DNA from 3 places in the Pseudoalteromonas sp. 31A1 genome. Region 3 is predicted to be linked to each of the others. Evidence: predicted binding sites of a transcription regulator. Region 3 holds the regulator's gene; each other region holds the start of a gene.

Region 1 (2,277 bases), on a different contig from region 3:
CTCCTCGAGTACACGAGATTGCGCGTTACTACGGTATAAAATTGCGGCATCTTGTAGGGCATTACCTGCATTTAACCAGCTTCGTAGTTTGCTACTTACAAAGCGTGCTTCGTCTAACTCATTAAATGCTGCATAAATAGAGATTGGCTCGCCGTCGTTACCGTCGGTCCACAAGCTTTTACCCATACGTTCTGAGTTATTTTGAATTAATGCGTTAGACGCTTTCAAAATAGTCGCTGTTGAGCGGTAGTTTTGTTCAAGACGAATGGTTTCTGCGCTAAAGTCAGTTAAAAAACGTTTAATGTTTTCGATTTTAGCACCACGCCAACCATAAATGCTTTGGTCATCGTCGCCTACAATCATAATGCTGTTAGTATCGCCAGCAAGTAATTTTAACCAAGCATATTGAATGGTATTTGTATCTTGGAACTCGTCTACGAGCATATGCGCAAAGCGTTGCTGATAATGACGCAGTAACGTAGGGTTATTTTTTAACACTTCGTAGCTGCGTAGTAATATTTCAGCAAAATCAACTAGGCCCGCTCTATCACAGGCCTCTTGATAGGCGGCATAAACACGCAGCATCATTTGCTCATTAATATCGTATGCTTGAATATCTTTAGGGCGAAGTGCTTCATCTTTTTTGGCGCTTATGTACCAGCCAAATTGCTTAGCGGGCCATTTTTTATCATCAATATTCATCGATTTTAATAAGCGCTTGATCATCCGAAGCTGATCGTCAGAGTCTAAAATTTGAAAGGCTTCTGGTAAATTAGCTTCACGGTGATGAGCACGTAAAATACGATGCGATAAACCATGGAAAGTACCAATCCACATACCACCTACAGGCGCTTTTAGTGTTTCTTCAACGCGGCCACGCATTTCTTTAGCGGCTTTATTAGTAAATGTAACTGCAAAAATACTGTAAGCGGAGGCTTGCTCAACTTGCATAAGCCACGCAATACGATGAACTAACACTCGTGTTTTACCAGACCCAGCACCTGCTAATACCAGCATGTTTTGTAGTGGGGCTGCAACGGCATCGCGTTGTTTGTCATTTAAGCCATCGAGTAATTGTGAAACGTCCATCGTTACGCCTTTTTAATCAATATTGTGGGCAGTATAACAGGTGTTTTTGTTAGGCTAAATAAAATACTGTTTTTATAAACAGCTATTTATAAAATAGTGTTCAAAACGAGTAACTTGCTAATTAATTAAGCGAATAAAAAAGTGTAAACGGATAACAATAATTGCTAATTTGACCTAATTTTAGCAAAATCTACCAACTCTCTAAATCTAGACTAATTTAACTATTTGATTTGTAAGCTTTAATAAATTGGCATAGAGTGTGTAGGTAAATAATTATAAAATCAAATAAATACAGAGGTTAGTATGGCAGATCAAGGTTCTGGCGGTAACGTAATTGCAGCATTATGTAATATATTTTTTCCTGGTTTAGGGCAGTTAGTGCAAGGGCGTATTTTAGCGGCTATATTTTTTGCACTCGCTATTATAATAAGTTACGCACTAATTTATGTGCTTGTAGGCTTTGTACTTGTGCCTATTATTTACTTATGGTCGATCATTGACGCAGCGCGTTATAGATCGCGAAGTTAACGGTTTTAAAGTTGAGTAAAATAGCGCCCATGTGGCGCTATTTTACTTTATATGTCCTGTGGTTTACGGGCGTTTACGTATATAATTACGCAATTAAAGATTTACAGGCAAACCCTATGGAATATCAATTTATTCGCGACCCTATTAGTGGGCTACGTATTAAAATAAGCAGTGAACACGCTATTATTGGTCGCTGGCTAAACGAAGAAATAGGCAAAGACAAAGTAGCCATGGTGCAAGCGCTTATTGCATCGGTAAGTTCAAGCTATGAGCCGCTAACGCTAAAAGGCCAAGAAATAGATTTAATATTAACGAAAGACGAAGCATTATTTGAAGCCCATGCACTTCATCAAGACAGCGAAGACCTAATAGCGTATCAAGATGACGATTTAGCGCTTGAAGAAAATGGTTTAAGTAGTGGTTGTGGCTTTGAAGATTTCATTGATTTAATTGATTCATGGCATGAGTTTACGACGTCACGATAAACATAACTAGCACACTAATAAAAATATACAGCAATGCACAATCAGCATTTTATCTGTATTATTACACCAACGAAAATTACGCCAACCAAAACGACAGGAATTGATATGTCTGCCAATTTAAACAAGCTAGTAGTGATGCTAGAAATGCAAAACGCCATGAATACTAAAGTACATG
Region 2 (2,277 bases), on a different contig from region 3:
AAGCCTGTATTGCTCTCTTATCTGAATTTCTTGTGCTTCCCTGTCATCCACGCACCCTTCAAGTAAGCTAAAAGCAAGTTCGCTATCAACACCTTTTAATTGCCGATAAAGCCCGACTAATAATTTGTTTTTTAACGTAACAGCAATGGCACCGTGCGCGGCTTGCACTAAAACCTGTGGCGCTAAAGCAATATAATCACTCTCATCGGTTATATTTTTAAATGCTAACCGGTAACGGTTTAATAAATAGTTTGATTGCGCTTCGTCAAGTGTTTCAAAGCGCGACAAACTCTCGCTGTGGCCTTCGCGCGTAGCGGTTAAACCTAAATCTCGCATTACAAAACGGTTTTGATGATTCACATCACCACCGCTTAGTTTGCCTGCAAATAAAAACTCAAAATACTCGTAGTAATCACTGCGGTTATTAATTACATACTGGCTATAAAGTGGCGCAAGCTCATGTGGGCATACTTTAAAAAACTCACGGGCAATATCCACCAGCGCGCCTTTAGCGGCGCTCTTTTTAAAGCTTATTTGCTCTGGGTAATTACTTAGCAACTCCAGCAAAGCAGGTTTGGTTAAGTGAGCCAAAAGCTGCGAGTAATGCTGCTCGTTTGGCTCAAATAAAATACCGGCTTTTTTTAGCGTATAAATAGCCTGATGCGGCGAGGTTATTTCTTCGTAATTAAGCGACTGCGCCTGCACCAAATAAGGCTTTCGCGAGTACACGCGCGCCAACATGCATTGGCTTTGCTCATCTAGCTGATTAATTTTACTAATAAATTCGCTGTGTTTAGGCTCAAGTAAATGCATACATTTACTTGTTACAAACTCAATAAGCTCTCTAAAATGCGCTAAATAGTATTTTGCTGGTAATTCTTTTTTCATAATATCGCCACAACTGTATATAAAAACAGTATCCAGTATTTGCGCTTACTATTCAATCTTAAAGTTGTAATCAGTAATTGCTTATATTAGGCATATATAAATAATGTAGAGTCGATAAGCACTGAATGTAAAAAGCGACATACTACAAGCCATACAATACAAACAGAGCATGGTCATACATTGCAAAGGTGGTACAGGCCGCACAGGGGTTGGTCGCTGCGCTTATTTTAAATTCGGCAGGTTACACAAAAGAAGAGGTATACTATATGCCTAGTGCAAAGCACTCAACCAAAAGTACTGGCTATAAAACTGCACTATGATTATTTTAATAGGTTTGAGTTATGAGCAAAAGGTGACAACATTAACCTCTTATTATGCTCTTTTGAACGACTCTTTGGTGGGGAAATTTTGTCCAAAATATCCTCACCCAAATCAAACCTCGATTGATTTATTATAATTACCCCGCCATTAGTTTTTAAATGCTTAATTTTTTCTATTGGGAAAAGTAAAGCTTTTACCACATAACCATCTTTGACAATTACTAATATAAATGTGTCCATTTTTTCTAGTTTGGATTTATTTAAAGTGCATTGGTAAGATTTGCTATCTGCATTTCTTGATTTAATTTCAATTTTTCCATAATGCTTTGAAAAAGCATCAAAACCTTTTTGACAATTATCAGCAAGCTCCGCTTCAAGTTGCTGTGCAACTAGCTTCTCAACGTACTCACCTGTTACTCGAGCAACACTTTTAAACCCATTTTTTGATAATAGCTGGATTGCCTGAGCAATTTCTTTTTTAATCAATGAAGTAATCTCCAAACCCACTTTAAAACAAAACAATAATCAGTTGTTTTAGATGCACTTTAAAATGCCTTATTAGCCATTTTACAGTGCACCAACCATTTTTTTGAATTTATCGCGATTTCGTCGACGAGATGCCAGCTCTGTAATTAAAAAACTTAAACACGCTTGTAAGCTTTCTGCTTTATCGAGGCATTCTTCATCAGTTAAACTATGTACACCTTCACTAAGTAAACTATAAATTTTACCTAATGGGTTTAAGCCCTCTGGTTTTAAGTATTCAGGAAGTGCTTTATTGGCAACCTTAATTTTATCACTCATTGGAGATTCTTTGCGAAGTTCAGCAATTGCTAAATTGATTGGGTTTTCTGTATCTTCAGTATTTAAATCAGAAACTAAAAGATCTAACAGATTAGAAATATTCATTTCCACTATTCTTCGAAAGTAAGCAAAAGCAGCAATCCCATAGCCATTATTAAGGGAAATTAAAGCCTTTTCATAATATTCAGCATCTTGTTTGAAGAATTTTTGTAGTTTACTGTCTCTTTCAATTTTTTTGCGAGGACGTTGGCCATACTTTTGTACC
Region 3 (2,277 bases):
AGCAATAAACCATATATGTGAGCTTATTGAATCGTGTTCGCGTAACGCGCTAAAGCAATGGTTAAGCTGTTCACGTAGAACGTTTGATATTGGTTTTGAATCAGGCACTTCCCCTAAGTGCTTTAATCAAGCCTTAGATGCAGATACATTACTACGTATATCTGCGATTGGTGCGGGTATGGAAATTACAATTTACCCAATCGAAAAGTAACTATCTTCGCTCTACGACTGCTGCGGTCATTTTTGATACGCAGCACAGCTCATTGCGGCTATTTGTAATTTTTATTTCCCACACTGAACTACGTTTGCCAATATGAAACGCTCTTGCCGTTGCTGTTAAAGTGCCGTTGCGAGATGCTTTTAAATGACTTGCGCTAATTTCCTGCCCCACGCAGTAAAATTTTGTAAAATCGACAACAAAGTTAGCTGCATAGCTGGCAACTGTTTCGGCAAGTACAACGTTAGCACCGCCGTGAACCATTCCCATTGGGTTATGATGCTCAGGAATTGCCGGCATAGTGGCTACTAAGTAATCATCACCAATTTCAGTGACTTCTATTCCCATGGTTTTCATTAATGTTCCTTGGCCATCAATGCCTTGTTCTAACTGCTTGCACAGCTCTAAAGTGATGGGCTGGTACCAAATACTCATAATGACTCCTTTGCTTTTTTAATCATTTATAAACCTAGCGTTAGTTATATCCCTAAAATGTACACAAGTGAAATTACTTTGGCTATTTTAAGGCTTAATTTAAATTTGCGATTTTTATTTAACTGTATATACTCACAGTTAAATGTACTGTATGGAAAACCAGTTGTATGCGACCATTAACGAACCGCCAAGCTCAAATACTCGAACTAATTAAAGTTTTTATTAAAGACACTGGTATGCCTCCTACACGTGCTGAAATAGCGCAAACATTAGGTTTTAAAAGTGCCAATGCTGCTGAAGAACATTTAAAAGCACTTGCTAAAAAAGGCGCAATTAAAATGAAACCAGGTGCAAGCCGTGGTATTCAGTTAATTGAAGAAGAAGAGCCAGAACAATTAGGTTTACCGCTTATAGGGCGTGTTGCTGCTGGTTCACCTATTTTGGCGCAAGAGCACGTTGAAAGTCACTGCAAAATCGATCCATTAATGTTTAAACCGGCTGCAGATTTTTTACTACGCGTTAACGGTATGAGCATGAAAGATATTGGTATTATGGATGGTGATTTACTTGCTGTACATCGTACTCAAACCGCTGAAAACGGGCAAGTTGTTGTTGCCCGCCTAGACGAAGACGTAACTGTAAAACGTCTTGAGAAAGCGGGTCGTAAAGTATTACTTCATGCTGAAAACGACGATTTTGAATCTATTGAAGTAGATCTTGAGAATGAGTCTTTTAATATTGAAGGCTTAGCCGTTGGCGTTATAAGAAACGCTGATTGGATGTGACTTTAAAAATAGCTTTTAAACAAGCAGTTTTATAAATGCGTACTAATTAGTACGCATTTTCTGTTTTAAATTCGCACTAAAAATAGGGCATAAATAGCTCACTGACAATTTAAGCTGTAAACTTTTTTGCACTTATATTTTCCCCCTCCGAATGCGTTAAACCCCTTTGTTTTGCTCATCTTTTGAACTTCCTGTTACCTAGTTGGTTACTGATTTTTTATTAATTACTCAATATCACCTGATTGTTTTTTATACTAAAACTTGCTTGTTGTTCATTTTTTAGCTAATTATTAATGTGCTGAGCTAATAATAACTCACAGCTTTTTAGTTTTGAGAACACACAATATACACAAACCCGTTGTTGGCGCAGCAAAACCAATCAATATTAAATGAGATTGACTAAAAAAATAAAAATAACGAATTGGCGTTTAAGCCGTATGCCTCTTCGCTTTGCATTCGCAATAGCATCAAAGGAGCCGTCACATGGGTAAACTGACCTCTACCTTGTGGCTTATATTATGTGTTTTTTCGCACCCAGTTTTGGCTAACAGCCAATACAATATGCGCAAAGGCGTAACCGATATAAGCAATAATGTATATCAGCTGCACATGACCATATTTATAATATGTTGTGTGATTGGGGTGATAGTGTTCGCAATTATGTTTTGGGCACTTATTCATCACCGTAAATCTAAAGGGGCTGTACCTGCCCAATTTCACGAAAGCACTAAAGTAGAAATACTTTGGACTGCAATCCCGTTTGTTATTTTAATTGCTATGGCAGTACCAGCCACTAAAACCCTAATTGCAATGGAAGATGCCAGCAAAGCTGATCTCACT

What was found. The regulator LexA, encoded in region 3, represses DNA repair genes until DNA is damaged. The targets are predictions, from matches to a motif close to TACTGTATNNNNATACAGTA.
Region 1: a site for LexA is predicted at 1,154-1,173, ahead of uvrD (DNA helicase II). Genes of this name have one in related genera too.
Region 2: a site for LexA is predicted at 900-919, ahead of GQR52_RS11760 (exonuclease domain-containing protein). Genes of this name have one in related genera too.

The regions. Positions count from the first base shown of each region.
Region 1 is NZ_WTKY01000001.1:4,579-6,855, forward strand. It holds gene uvrD (DNA helicase II) at 1-1,089, opposite strand, end outside; gene GQR52_RS00020 (hypothetical protein) at 1,393-1,617, shown strand; gene GQR52_RS00025 (YacL family protein) at 1,734-2,102, shown strand; gene GQR52_RS00030 (dUTP diphosphatase) at 2,208-2,277, shown strand, end outside.
Region 2 is NZ_WTKY01000011.1:88,882-91,158, reverse strand. It holds gene GQR52_RS11760 (exonuclease domain-containing protein) at 1-888, opposite strand, end outside; partial or broken gene GQR52_RS20545 (tyrosine-protein phosphatase) at 1,019-1,233, shown strand; gene GQR52_RS11755 (hypothetical protein) at 1,209-1,694, opposite strand; gene GQR52_RS11750 (hypothetical protein) at 1,776-2,277, opposite strand, start outside.
Region 3 is NZ_WTKY01000019.1:13,845-16,121, forward strand. It holds gene GQR52_RS15875 (hypothetical protein) at 1-211, shown strand, start outside; gene GQR52_RS15880 (PaaI family thioesterase) at 212-652, opposite strand; gene lexA (transcriptional repressor LexA) at 820-1,437, shown strand; gene coxB (cytochrome c oxidase subunit II) at 1,921-2,277, shown strand, end outside.